Regions from separate parts of the Streptomyces sp. NPDC046915 genome, predicted to be linked through region 1. Evidence: riboswitches for the same ligand, from Rfam matches in the RefSeq annotation. Region 1 holds a riboswitch; each other region holds the start of a gene.
What was found. Region 1 has a riboswitch for thiamine pyrophosphate ahead of thiC (phosphomethylpyrimidine synthase ThiC). Riboswitches for the same ligand answer to the same signal wherever they lie in the genome.
Positions count from the first base shown of each region.

Region 2: linked by a shared signal. The riboswitch ahead of thiO (glycine oxidase ThiO) and the one ahead of thiC (phosphomethylpyrimidine synthase ThiC) in region 1 are both predicted to bind thiamine pyrophosphate.
Region 3: linked by a shared signal. The riboswitch ahead of ABZ915_RS35280 (thiamine ABC transporter substrate-binding protein) and the one ahead of thiC (phosphomethylpyrimidine synthase ThiC) in region 1 are both predicted to bind thiamine pyrophosphate.

Region 1 covers NZ_JBEYXB010000003.1:497,039-501,528, forward strand. Annotated here, with positions in the region: gene ABZ915_RS10455 (IclR family transcriptional regulator C-terminal domain-containing protein) at 1-9, shown strand, start outside; gene ABZ915_RS10460 (SsgA family sporulation/cell division regulator) at 109-546, shown strand; gene ABZ915_RS10465 (YibE/F family protein) at 643-2,082, opposite strand; TPP riboswitch at 2,155-2,311, shown strand; gene thiC (phosphomethylpyrimidine synthase ThiC) at 2,304-4,088, shown strand; gene ABZ915_RS10475 (hypothetical protein) at 4,144-4,490, opposite strand, start outside.
Region 2 covers NZ_JBEYXB010000050.1:264-4,753, reverse strand. Annotated here, with positions in the region: gene thiE (thiamine phosphate synthase) at 1-108, opposite strand, end outside; gene ABZ915_RS48230 (Rv2175c family DNA-binding protein) at 278-643, opposite strand; gene ABZ915_RS48225 (FAD-dependent oxidoreductase) at 701-1,951, opposite strand; gene ABZ915_RS48220 (hypothetical protein) at 1,984-2,334, opposite strand; TPP riboswitch at 2,387-2,498, shown strand; gene thiO (glycine oxidase ThiO) at 2,496-3,656, shown strand; gene thiS (sulfur carrier protein ThiS) at 3,653-3,865, shown strand; gene ABZ915_RS48205 (thiazole synthase) at 3,868-4,490, shown strand, end outside.
Region 3 covers NZ_JBEYXB010000017.1:88,540-93,029, reverse strand. Annotated here, with positions in the region: gene ABZ915_RS35285 (iron ABC transporter permease) at 1-939, opposite strand, end outside; gene ABZ915_RS35280 (thiamine ABC transporter substrate-binding protein) at 990-2,072, opposite strand; TPP riboswitch at 2,162-2,269, opposite strand; gene rlmN (23S rRNA (adenine(2503)-C(2))-methyltransferase RlmN) at 2,294-3,400, opposite strand; gene ABZ915_RS35270 (hypothetical protein) at 3,456-4,142, opposite strand; gene ABZ915_RS35265 (phosphatidate cytidylyltransferase) at 4,254-4,490, opposite strand, start outside.

The DNA of each region.
Region 1 (4,490 bases):
AGTATCTGAAAACTCACTCCTTGTGATCTCTTGTGTACTTTCAGCAAGATTTCATCAGTGTCAAAGGGGTCATTACCGGCCAGTCGGTGTCCTATGACGGGATGGGCGATGCGCGAGTCCGTACAGGCAGAAGTCATGATGAGCTTTCTCGTGTCGGAGGAGCTCTCCTTCCGCATCCCCGTGGAACTGCGATACGAGACATGCGATCCCTATGCCGTGCGGCTGACCTTCCACCTGCCCGGTGATGCCCCGGTGACCTGGGCCTTCGGGCGCGAGCTGCTGATCGACGGGGTGGGCCGGCCGTGCGGCGACGGCGATGTGCGCATCGCGCCCGCCGGCCCCGAGGCGCTGGGCGAGGTGCTGATCCGGCTTCAGGTCGGTGCCGACCAGGCCCTGTTCCGCTCCTCGACGCCCCCGCTGGTGGCCTTCCTCGACCGTACGGACAAGCTGGTGCCGCTGGGGCAGGAGGGGGCGCTGGCCGACTTCGACGCCCACCTCGACGAGGCCCTCGACCGCATCCTGGCCGAGGAACAGAGCGCCGGCTGAAGCGTTACGGCAGGACCCGGCCCGGACGCTGCGCCTCGGCACCGGGGAGCTTGCAGTAACGCTTCTCCGCAGATCTCGCCAGCTCCTGACGGATCCTCACCGCTTCCTGCGCCTGCCCCGTCCGCCACGTGCCGGGGGCGACGAGGTCACGGTGGCCACGGCCGGCTCCGCTCCAGGACGATCGGCCGCCACCACCAGGGCCGCGAGGGCGGTGGTGACCGGTACGGAGGCCACCAGACCGATCGAGCCCACCAGCGTGCGCACGATCTCCTCCGCCACCAGCTCGCTGTTGGCGACCGTGCCCACACTGCTCTGCGCGATGGAGAACAGCAGCAGCAGGGGCAGCGCGGCACCCGCGTAGGCCAGCACGAGTGTGTTGACCACGGATGCGATGTGGTCGCGGCCGATACGGATGCCCGCACGGTACAGACCCCGCCGGCCCATCGACGGATTGGCTTCGTGCAGCTCCCATACGGCCGAGGTCTGGGTCACCGTCACGTCGTCCAGGACACCGAGCGACCCGATGATGACACCGGCGAGCAGCAGACCGCTCATGTCGATCGACGGATACAGGCCGTGGATCAGACCGGTGCTGTCGTCGGTGTTGCCGGTGAGGGCCGCCCAGCCGATGAACAGCTTGCCGAGGACGCCGATCAGCGACAGCGAGACCAGCGTGCCGAGGACCGCCACCGACGTACGGGCCGACAGACCGTGGCACATGTAGAGCGCGATCAGCATGATGGCGCTGGAGCCGACGACCGCCACGATCAGCGGGTCCGATCCGTGCAGGATCGCGGGCAGGATGAAGAAGTTGAGGATCAGGAAGCTGATGGACAGCGCGACCAGTGCCATGACGCCACGCATCCGCCCGACGATCACGACGGCGAGGGCGAAGAGCCCGGCCAGCAGCGCCATCGGGAAGCGCCGGTTGACGTCGGTCACCGAGTACTGCAGGTCCTTCGGCGCCGAGGGCTCGTAGGCGGCCACGACCTTCTCGCCCTGGTGCAGCTGCCGCGGCTGGTCCGGCTGCACGATCTCCGTGAACGTACGGCCCTTGTCCTTGCCGGTGTCGACCCGGATCGTCGCCTTCTTGCAGGTGCCACTCGCCTTCTGCTGCGTGGAGCTGCCCTCGGCGGTGGAGGCGTCGCCGGCCGGGGTGCCCCCGGAGGCGTTCGCCGACTTGCAGCTGACCTCGACGACCTTGGCGACCGTCGCCTGCTGCGTCTGCCGGTCGAAGCCGACCCCCGTTCGCTGGTGCGGAGGGGCGCCGCCGGGCCACAGCACCACGAGCCCGACCGCTACCGCCGCGGTGAACGGGATCAGAACGGCCGCGATGACCCTGCGCAGATGCTTGGAGACCGGCGTCGCGGGGCCGTGGCTGTGACTGTGGGAGTGCCCGTGTCCCCCGCCGTGTCCGTCTCCTCTGCCGCGCCCGTGCCCTTCACCGGCGTCATGACCGAATTCTGAGCCGTCGCCAGGGCGGTGCCTGTGCGGCGGCTCGGTGGGCGGGTACGGAGGCTGTTGCGTCGTGGTCACCGCCCGATGATTGCAAGAACGGGCAGAGGCGCACTGTTCACCGCGCCACAAATGACGCTAGCGTGGAGGCACCTTTGCACACGCGGGAGCTCGGAGCACCGGGCTGAGAGGGCGCTGACCTCCGTCTTCGCGATGTTTCACGTGGAACACCGACAGACGGAAACCGCTGCGTCGACCGCCGAACCTGTTACCGGGTAATGCCGGCGTAGGGAGTAGGTCTTATGACCAACAAGGACGCACGCACGCCTGCCTCCACGCAGCTCTCCAGCGACGGGGAGGCCGGGAAGTCCATCGGCTGGCACAAGGGGTATGTCGAGGGCTCACGCCCCGACCTGCGGGTGCCGGTCCGTCAGGTGCACCTCACCAACGGGCAGTCGGTCACGCTGTACGACACCTCCGGCCCGTACACCGATCCACTCGTCGAGACCGACGTCCGCAGGGGTCTTTCGCCGCTGCGGGAGAACTGGATCATCGGCCGCGGTGACACCGAGGAGTACGCGGGCCGTCCCGTCCGTCCTGAGGACGACGGGATCAAGCACACCTCGCCGCGGGGTGGCCTGCGCAACCTCGACGCGGTCTTCCCCGGACGGCCCCGCCAGCCGCGCAGGGGCCGGGACGGCCAGGCGGTCACCCAGCTCGCCTATGCCCGTCGAGGTGAGATCACGCCCGAGATGGAGTTCGTGGCGCTGAGGGAGAACGTTTCTCCCGAGGTCGTCCGCGAGGAGATCGCGGCGGGCCGGGCCGTGTTGCCCGCCAACGTCAACCACCCGGAGATCGAGCCGATGATCATCGGCAAGCGGTTCCTGGTGAAGGTCAACGCCAACATCGGCAACTCGGCGGTGACGTCCTCCATCGAGGAGGAGGTCGAGAAGATGACCTGGGCGACCCGCTGGGGCGCCGACACGGTCATGGACCTGTCCACCGGCCGCAACATCCACACCACCCGCGAGTGGGTGCTGCGCAACTCCCCCGTCCCCATCGGCACGGTGCCGCTCTACCAGGCACTGGAGAAGGTCGACGGCAAGGCCGAGGAACTGACCTGGGACGTCTACAAGGACACGGTCATCGAGCAGGCCGAGCAGGGCGTGGACTACATGACCGTCCACGCCGGTGTGCGTCTGGCGTACGTGCCGCTGACCGCGAACCGCAAGACTGGCATCGTCTCGCGCGGCGGCTCGATCATGGCGGCCTGGTGCCTGGCGCACCACAAGGAGTCGTTCCTGTACGAGAACTTCGAGGAGCTCTGCGAGATCCTCGCCGCCTACGACGTCACGTACTCGCTGGGCGACGGGCTCAGGCCCGGTTCGATCGCGGACGCCAACGACGAGGCCCAGTTCGCGGAACTCCGAACTCTCGGGGAACTCAACCGGATCGCCAAGCGTTACAACGTACAGACCATGATCGAGGGCCCGGGACACGTCCCGATGCACAAGATCAAGGAGAACATCGACCTTCAGCAGGAGATCTGCGATGAAGCTCCGTTCTATACGCTCGGCCCGCTGACGACAGACGTCGCACCGGCGTACGACCACATCACCTCCGGCATCGGTGCCGCGATGATCGCCTGGTGGGGCACGGCGATGCTCTGCTATGTCACGCCCAAGGAGCACTTGGGCCTGCCCAACCGTGACGACGTCAAGACCGGCGTCATCACCTACAAGATCGCCGCCCACGCAGCCGACCTCGCCAAGGGGCACCCGGGTGCCCAGGAATGGGACGACGCGCTGTCCGACGCCCGCTTCGAGTTCCGGTGGGAGGACCAGTTCAACCTCGCCCTCGACCCGGACACGGCACGGGAGTTCCACGACGAGACGCTTCCGGCCGAGCCCGCCAAGACGGCCCACTTCTGCTCCATGTGCGGGCCGAAGTTCTGCAGCATGAAGATCTCACACGACATCAGGCGTGAGCACGGTGGAAGCCAGGCCGAGATCGAGGAGGGTATGGCGCAGAAGTCGAAGGAGTTCGCGGCAGCGGGGAACCGGGTCTATCTGCCGGTCGTGGACTGACGCGGAGGCGCCGCCTGTCCGGCTTGCGCCCCCGGCCGGGGGCGCAAGCCGGGGGTCATTCCGGCTGGTGCTCCGGGCCGCCGAAGTCCGGGCTCGTGTAGTCCGGGCTGCTGAAGCTCGGGCGCGGGCCAGGGGTGGTGCCGTCGTCGGGGCTGCTGAATCCCGGTCGGCCGTAGCCGAGCCGGGGCATGCGTCCGGTCGGCCCCGGCGGGGTCATGCGGTGCAGTGCGCCGGTGCCGGGGGTGGCGAGCGCTTCCTGGAGGAAGGGCAGGATGCCGCGCTCCAGCAGGGCCTCGTGCCAGGCTTCCCTGGCCCGGGTCACTTCCTCGGTCGCCTCCCCATGGGGTCCGTCGAGCGAGGGGTTGTTGCGCAGGGCGGTGAGGAGCAGGCCGACGGCGGCGA
Region 2 (4,490 bases), on a different contig from region 1:
TACCGCGTCGAGGAACTCGGCGAGGTCGCCCTGCCGCTTCCGGGCGTCCGTGCACAGGTAGAGCCGGGCGTCGGCGAGGCGCCCCCGGGCGGTGGCGGTGTCGGACATGCGTGGGTCCCCCCGTTGTCGGTGCGCGGTCGGCGGCGTACGGGCCGATGGCCGGGCCGGTCACCGGCCGCCCGCTCCCCCAGGGGTGCGGGCGGACGTGACTCACCGCGGCCGGGGCCCCGGGGCCGCGGCCCGTACGCCGGACGGTGTTCGGTTCGGATGGTCCGGGTCAGACGGCGAGCGCCTGGGCGCGGCGCTTCACCTCCGTGCCGCGATTCTCGCTCAGGGCCTGTGCGGGGGTGCCGGGGAGGCTGGGGTCCGGGGTGAAGAGCCATTCCAGCATCTCTTCGTCGGTGAAGCCGTCGTCCCTGAGGAGCGTCAAGGTCCCGGACAGGCCCTTGACGACCTTGTCCCCGTCGATGAAGGCGGCGGGGACGTGCAGCGCCCGGTTCTCACCACGGCGTACGGCGATGAGCTGGCCCTCCTTGACCAGCTGCCGCACACGTGTCACCTCGACGCCGAGCTGTTCGGCGATGTCGGGCAGGTTCAGCCAGGCGGGGACGAGAGCATCGATCTTCGCGTCAATCTCGGTCACGGGATCTAGCCTGCCATCTGCCACTGACACTCGGAAGTCAGGGCGGTCCACCCGGGGCTATTTGCCAGGTCCCGGGCCCGGTGCCGTGGCGCTCTTCAGGGGCCTCGCCGGGTCGGCCAGTATCTCCGGCCGCATCGGTGTGCCCGCCTCGATCAGCCGTCGTCCCTGGGCCAGGTCCCTCGGGCGTCCCACGGCGAGCAGGGCCACCAGCCGGTCCTCCTTCAGCCAGCAGACCGTCCACGCGGGGCCGGCCGGATCGCCGCGCCACAGGGTGCGGTCGGCCGCGCCGTGGTGACCGGCGTACTGGACGAAGCGGCCGAACTGCTCGGACCAGAAGTACGGCACGGGGTCGTAGACCGCGGGGGTCTCGCCCATGATGTTCGCGGCGACCGTGCGCGGGCCCTGGAGGGCGTTGTCCCAGTGGTGGACGAGCAGTCGTTCCCCGTACCGGCGGGAGGGGAAGGAGGCGCAGTCGCCGACCGCGTACACGTCCGGGGCGGAGGTCCGCAGGTGCTCGTCGGCCACCACCTCGCCGTGCGCGCCGAGTTCGATGCCGGAGCCGGCCAGCCACGCCGTGGCGGGGCGGGCGCCGATGCCGACGACGACGGCGCCCGCGGGCACCCGCGAGCCGTCGTCGAGCACCACCGCGCCCGGCTCGACGCGCTCCACGCGCGCGTGGGTGCGCAACACGGCGCCGCTGTCGGCGTACCAGGACACCATCGGCGCGGCCACCTCGGCCGGGAGCGCGCCGGCGAGGGGGCGGTCCGCCGCCTCCACGACCGTCACCGCACAGCCCGCCTCACGGGCCGCCGTGGCGAACTCGGCGCCGATCCAGCCCGCGCCGACGACCACGATGTCGTGCTGCCGGGCGAGTACCGGCCGCAGCCGTTCGGCGTCGTCGAGGGTGCGCAGCAGGTGCACGCCGGAGACGCCCTCCGTGCCGGGCAGCCGGACCGGTTCGGCGCCGGTGGCCAGGACCAGGACGTCGTACGGTTCGGGCCCCGCCTCGGTGTCGACCTCGTGGTCGCCCGGACGCACGCCCAGCGCCTCGCGGCCGAGGAGGAGTTCGATGCCGAGCGCGTCGAAGTCGACGTCGAAGGCGGAACCCTCGGCCTTGCCCAGCAGCACGGCCTTGGACAGCGGGGGCCGGTCGTACGGCTGGTGGGGTTCGGCGCCGATCAGCGCCACGGTGCCCCGGAAGCTCTGTTCGCGCAGGGCGACCGCGGTCTGCACCCCGGCCATGCCCGCGCCGACGACGACCACGCGCCGCGCCTGTGACGTGCCCTGTTCCCGCGTCTGCTCGCTCACTCGATCACCATAGTCAACTGACTGTTCGTCAGTCAGGGGGCGTGCTCAGTGACCTGCTCCACAACGCTCGTACCCGCTCCGGGCTGCGATTCCCATTCCCAGGTCTCCTCCAGCCGCACCCGGCCGTCGGACAGCTCGACGACGGTGGACGCGCAGTGTCCGCAGGAGGTGGTGCCGTCCCGCTTCAGCTGCACGTACCGGAAGTCCAGCCGGTCCCCTTCCCGGGTGCCCACCAGAGACCCGCGTATGACATCGCCGCCCGCGTACTCGGCCCAGATCTCGCCGTTCTTCTCGTGGTACGCGAACCGGGTGCGCGTCCCCACCTGCCCCGGGGCCTGGTCCGCTACGGGGGCGAGGATCAGACCGTCGAGCGAGCGGGCCATCGGCGGAGGCCTCCTTACGAGTCGGTGCGCTGCGGGCTAGGGTGGCCACCGTACAAGCACTCGCGGGAGCCCGGACGCACCGGGCTGAGAGGGAGGCTGGCGGCCTCCGACCGTACGAACCTGATCCGGGTCATGCCGGCGAAGGGAGGGGCTGGACGCCCATGTCGTCACGTACGTCCGACGTCCTCGTCATCGGGGGCGGGATCATCGGCCTGGTCACGGCCTGGCGGGCCGCGCAGCGCGGCCTGAGCACGGCCGTGGTGGACCCCGAGCCCGGCGGCGGGGCCGCTCAGGTGGCGGCCGGGATGCTCGCCGCCGTCACGGAGCTGCACCACGGCGAGCAGCGGCTGCTCGGCCTGAACCTGGCGTCGGCCCGCCGCTATCCGGACTTCGCGGCCGAGCTGACCGAGCTCACCGGCCTCGACCTCGGCTACCGCAGATGCGGCACGCTCGCCGTCGCGCTGGACGCCGACGACCGCGCCCACCTGCGCGAGCTGCACGCCCTTCAGCACCGGTCGGGCCTGGAGTCGGAATGGCTGTCGGGGCGGGAGTGCCGCCGCCTCGAACCGTTGCTGGCGCCGGGGGTGCGCGGGGGGCTGCGGGTGGACGGCGACCACCAGATCGACCCGCGCCGGCTGTCGGCCGCGCTGGTCGCCGCGTGCGAGCGGGCCGGGGTGGTCTTCCACCGGGTGTGGGCCGAACGCTTCGACGTCGCAGGGGACCGGGCGGCCGGCGTCACCGCCTCGGACGGCTGCGTGCTGCGCGCGGGCCAGGTGGTGCTGGCCGCCGGGAGCCTGAGCGGGCGGCTCGCGGGCCTGCCCGAGGACCTGCTGCCGCCGGTGCGGCCGGTGAAGGGGCAGGTGGTGCGGCTCGCCGTGCCGGAGCGGTACGCACCGTTCCTCAGCCGGACCGTACGGGCCGTGGTCCGCGGCAGCCATGTCTACCTGGTGCCCCGGGAGAACGGCGAGCTGGTCGTCGGGGCCACCAGCGAGGAGCTGGGCTGGGACACCACGGTGACCGCGGGCGGGGTGTACCAGCTGCTGCGCGACGCGCACGAGCTGGTGCCCGGCATCACCGAGCTGCCGCTCACGGAGACCCGGGCCGGCCTGCGCCCCGGCTCGCCCGACAACGCGCCGCTGCTCGGCCCGACCGGTCTGGACGGCCTGCTGCTGGCCACCGGGCACTACCGCAACGGCGTACTGCTCACGCCCGTCACCGGGGACGCCCTGGCGCACGCCCTGACCACCGGTGAACTGCCCGAGGAAGCCCGCCCGTTCACCCTCAAGCGCTTCAGCACGGCACTCACGGAGCAGCCCGTATGAACAACCCGGTCACCATTTCCGTCAACGGAGAGCGCCGGGAGGTCGCCCCCGGCACCGCTCTCGACACTCTCGTCGAGTCCCTCACCGCGGCGCCGCGCGGCGTGGCTGCCGCGCTCAACGAAACCGTCGTCCCGCGCGCGCAGTGGCCCGCCACGGCTCTGGCCGAGGGTGACCGCGTCGAAGTCCTCACCGCCGTCCAGGGAGGCTGACCATGGCCGACGACCCCTTCGTCCTCGGCGGTACGTCCTTCACGTCCCGCCTGATCATGGGTACGGGCGGTGCGCCCAGCCTGGAGGTGCTGGAGCGGGCGCTGGTCGCCTCCGGCACGGAGCTGACGACCGTGGCGATGCGGCGGGTGGACCCCGGTGTGCACGGCTCGGTGCTGTCGGTGCTGGAGCGGCTCGGCATCCGGGTGCTGCCGAACACGGCGGGGTGCTTCACCGCCGGGGAGGCCGTGCTCACCGCCCGGCTGGCACGGGAAGCACTGGGCGGCGATCTGGTGAAGCTGGAGGTCATCGCCGACGAGCGCACGCTGCTGCCGGATCCGATCGAGACGCTGGAGGCGGCGGAGACGCTGGTCGACGACGGGTTCACGGTGCTGCCGTACACCAATGACGATCCCGTGCTGGCGCGGAAGCTGGAGGACGTGGGCTGTGCGGCGATCATGCCGCTGGGGTCGCCGATCGGGTCCGGGCTGGGGATCCGCAATCCGCACAACTTCCAGCTGATCGTCGAGCACGCGCGCGTGCCGGTGATCCTGGACGCGGGCGCCGGTACGGCCTCGGACGTGGCGCTGGCGATGGAGCTGGGGTGTGCGGGGGTGATGCTGGCCTC
Region 3 (4,490 bases), on a different contig from region 1:
GGTCAGCGCCCGGTAGTAACCGAAGCCCGGCGCGTCCAGCGAGCGCGACACCAGCACGGCGAGGGGCAGCACCAACAGCAGGGCGACGGTGGCGAGGACACCCGCCAGCAGCGCCCACTGACCCGCGCCGCGCGGCCGACGGGCGGTCACGGCGGCGTCCACCAGCCGCAGCGCGGTCTCCCGGCGCCGTACCGTCCAGGCGTGCACGGCGAGGATCACGCCGACCGCGAGGAACTGGACCAGGGTGAGGACGGCGGCCGTGGCCAGGTCGAAGACTTCGGAGGTCTGCCGGTAGATCTCCACCTCGACGGTGGAGAAGGTGGGCCCGCCGAGGATCTGGACCACGCCGAAGGAGGTGAAGGTGAACAGGAACACCATCAGGGCGGCGGCGGCCACCGCGGGTGCGAGGGCGGGCAGCGTCACCTTCCGCCAGGCGCGCAGCGCGGACGCCCCCAGCATCCGGGCGGCCTCCTCCTGACGCGGGTCGAGTTGTGCCCACAGTCCGCCGACCGTCCGTACGACGACCGCGTAGTTGAAGAAGACGTGCGCCAGCAGGATCGCCCACACGGTGGTGTCCAGCCGCACGCCCCACAGTTCGTCCAGCAGCCCGCCGCGCCCGACCAGCGCGAGGAAGGCGGTGCCGACGACGACGGTCGGCAGCACGAACGGAACCGTGACGACGGCCCGCAGCACCTGCTTGCCGGGGAAGTCCAGGCGGGCGAAGGCGTAGGCGGCGGGCAGCGCGATCAGCAGGGTGAGCGCGGTGGAGGCCAGCGCCTGCCAGGTGGTGAACCACAGCACGTGCCCGATGTCCGGCTGGGTGACGACGTCCGCCATCCGCCAGAACTGCCAGACGCCGTCCACCTTCAGCCCGCGGGCCACGATCGCGGCCACCGGCCAGGCGAAGAACACCGCGAAGAACGCGACGGGCAGGGCCATGAGGCCGAGCCGCGCCGCGGTTCCCCGCCTGATACCCCGCCTGGGCGTGGCTACTTCAGTACCAGCGACGTCCACGACTTGACCCACTGGTCGCGATGGGCGGCGATCTTCTCGGGGGCCATGGTCTCGGGGGACTTGGCCTGCGGGCCGTACTTCACGAAGTCCGGCGGCACCTGGGCGGCCTCGCGCACCGGGTAGACGAACATGTTGAGCGGCATGTCGTCCTGGAACTCCTTGGTGAGCAGGAAGTCGAGGAACGCCTTGCCGCCCTTGGTGTTCCCCGCGTTGCTCAGCAGCCCCGCGTACTCGGTCTGCCGGAAGCAGGTGCCGTACGACACCCCGGTCGGGGCGGTGCTGGGCCGCTTCTTGGCGAAGATCACCTCGGCGGGCGGGGAGGAGGCGTACGACACCACGAGCGGCCGGTCGCCGCCGGCCTTCCTGCCCTCGGAGGAGCCGGAGAACTCCTGGTAGTAGGCCTGCTCCCAGCCGTCGACGACCTTGACGCCGTTGGCCTTCAGCTTCTTCCAGTAGTCCTGCCAGTCGCCGTCCCCGTACTTCGCGGCGCTGCCGAGCAGGAAGCCGAGGCCGGGTGAGGAGGTGGCCGCGTTCTCGGTGACGAGGAGGTTCTTGTACTCGGGCTTGGCGAGGTCGGCGAACGACTGCGGCGGTGTGAGCTTGTGCTCGCTGAAGTACGCCTTGTCGTAGTTGACGCAGATGTCGCCGGTGTCGACGGGCGTGACCCGGTGCTTGTCCTGGTCGACGCGGTACTGGGGCAGGATCAGGTCGGAGCCCTTGGGCTCGTACGACTGGAACAGCCCCTTGTCGAGGGCCCGCGACAACAGGGTGTTGTCCACGCCGAAGAAGACGTCGCCCTGCGGGTTGTCCTTGGTCAGGATCGCCTTGTTGACGGCCTGGCCCGCGTCGCCGTCCTTCAGGACCCGGAGCTTGTACCCGGACTGCTTCTCGAAGTCCTTCCGCACGTTCTTCGACACGGCCCACGAGTCGTGGCTGACGAGGGTGACGGTCCTGGAGTCCGCCGAACCCTTCCCGTTCGACGCCCCACACCCCGTCAGAACGGGCAGCGCCACGAGACCGAGCCCTACGGCCACGGCCACGAAGGTCTTGTTGTGCACTGGATTCCTCCTGGGGTTGACCAGGAAGAGACGCGGCCCTGCCCGGGACCCGCGGAGGAATCCGCCGGTGCCCGGGCAGGGCGCAACAGCTCGAGTGATGACCGAACTCCCTACCCAGAATGACCTGGGCGAGGTTCAGAGGGTCTGCGGCCCGGTTGCCGCACTCTCAGCGCTGTGGCGCTCCCCTGTCGGAATATGAAGATGTACTTGACGCCCACAGACTACCGCTCGGTGGCCGCCAGCTGACCACAGGCTCCGTCGATCTCCTGCCCACGGGTGTCCCGGATGGTGACGGGCACTCCGTGCGCGGCGATGGCCTCCACGAAGGCCTTCTCGTCCTCCGGCCGCGACGCGGTCCACTTGGAACCCGGCGTCGGGTTCAGCGGAATCAGATTGACGTGCACGGGCCTGCCCTTGAGCAGCCGCCCGAGCCGGTCACCGCGCCAGGCCTGGTCGTTGATGTCCCGGATCAGCGCGTACTCGATGGACAGCCGCCGGCCGGACCTGGCGCTGTACTCGAAGCCGGCGTCCAGCACCTCGCGCACCTTCCAGCGCGTGTTCACGGGTACGAGGGTGTCGCGCAGCTCGTCGTCCGGCGCGTGCAGCGAGATCGCGAGCCGGCACTTGAAGCCCTCGTCGGAGAACCGGTGGATCGCCGGGACGAGCCCGACGGTGGAGACGGTGATGCCGCGCTGCGACAGCCCGAGCCCGTCCGGCTCGGGATCGGTGAGCGCCCGGATGGCACCCACCACGCGCTTGTAGTTGGCGAGCGGCTCGCCCATCCCCATGAAGACGATGTTGGACAGCCGCGCCGGTCCGCCGGGCACCTCTCCGTCCCTGAGCGCCCGCATCCCGTCCACGATCTGATGGACGATCTCGGCGGTGGACAGATTCCGGTCGAGCCCCGCCTGCCCGGTCGCGCAGAACGGGCAGTTCATCCCGCAGCCCGCCTGCGAGCTGATGCACATGGTGACCCGGTCCGGGTACCGCATCAGCACCGACTCGACGAGCGTCCCGTCGAACAGCCGCCACAGCGTCTTGCGGGTGGTCCCCTGGTCGGTCGACAGATGCCGCACCACCGTCATCAGCTCCGGCAGCAGCGCCTCCCGCAGCCTGTCGCGCGAACCGGCGGGGATGTCGGTCCACTGCTCCGGGTCGTGCGCGTACCGCGCGAAGTAGTGCTGCGAGAGCTGCTTGGCGCGGAACGGCTTCTCCCCGATCTCGGCCACCGCCTCCTTGCGCTCGGCAGGCGTGAGATCAGCGAGATGCCGCGGCGGCTTCTTGGCTCCGCGCGGCGCGACGAAAATGAGTTCTCCGGGCTTAGGCATGGCCTTACCAGTGTCGCAGATCGACTTGGGTGGCCCGGGACGAGTGGTGGGGCGGTCAGGCCGGGCCTGTTCCCAGAGTGTCGCGGAGTTCTGCGATGTCGCGTTCCAGGTCGCGGTACTGGTCGCTGACCCTGCGGTCCTGGGTGGGGATCACCCGGCCCTCGTCCAGGGCGGTGAGCCGGTCGCCGAGGGCGGCGAGGGTCGCCTGGCGGCCGAACCAGCCGGGGGCGCCCTGGGTCGCGTCCAGTTCCTTCTGGGCCGCGCGGAAGGCGGCGTGGACGCGTTCGCGCAGGGGGATCAGGTCCTCGCGCAGGCGGTGGGTCTTCTCCCGCAGCTCCAGCATCGACTCGATGAGGCCCGCGAACGACTCCCCGATCTCCGCCATGCCCTGGGCGTGCGCCACGAGTTCCTCGAGTGCCGGCATGATCTCGTCGAGGTCGTTCTCGTCCTTGCCGACGAGCAGCGCCCGCGTGTCGCCGTACTCCTCGGACATCCGGTCGATGTCCCCGAGGATCCGCGCGGCCACATCGGTCTGCTGCCGGATCGCGTCGACGGGCATCCCGTCGCGGTGGCCGAGCAGTGCGGCGATCTCCGCGAGCTCCTGCGCCAGCTGCTCCCGCATGTCCAGCAGCGCCTGGTGCGTCTCGTCGGCGGAGTCGATCGTGGACCTCAGACTCCCGGCGAGCGCCTCGACCGCGTCGGCCGCCTCCTGCTCCCGCTTGGCACGCCTACGTCCCCACACACGCCTCACCCCTCCCGGACACGGATCACGGCGGAATGATCATATGTTCGGAAGGGGTGGTTGCGGGATCCTCGGACGCGATCGCCGGTACGGACGGTGCAGAAGCGACGGTCAGCCGGATCCCACGAAGATCACCAGAAGAAGCCACACCACCGGAGCCGTCGGCAGCAGCGAGTCCAGGCGGTCCATGATGCCGCCATGACCGGGGAGCAGCGTGCCCATGTCCTTGATGCCCAGGTCGCGCTTGATCATGGACTCGCCGAGGTCGCCGAGGGTGGCGCTGACCGCGACCGCCAAGCCCAGCAGGAGGCCCTGCCACCAGGCGCCGTCGTCGATCAGGAACTGCAT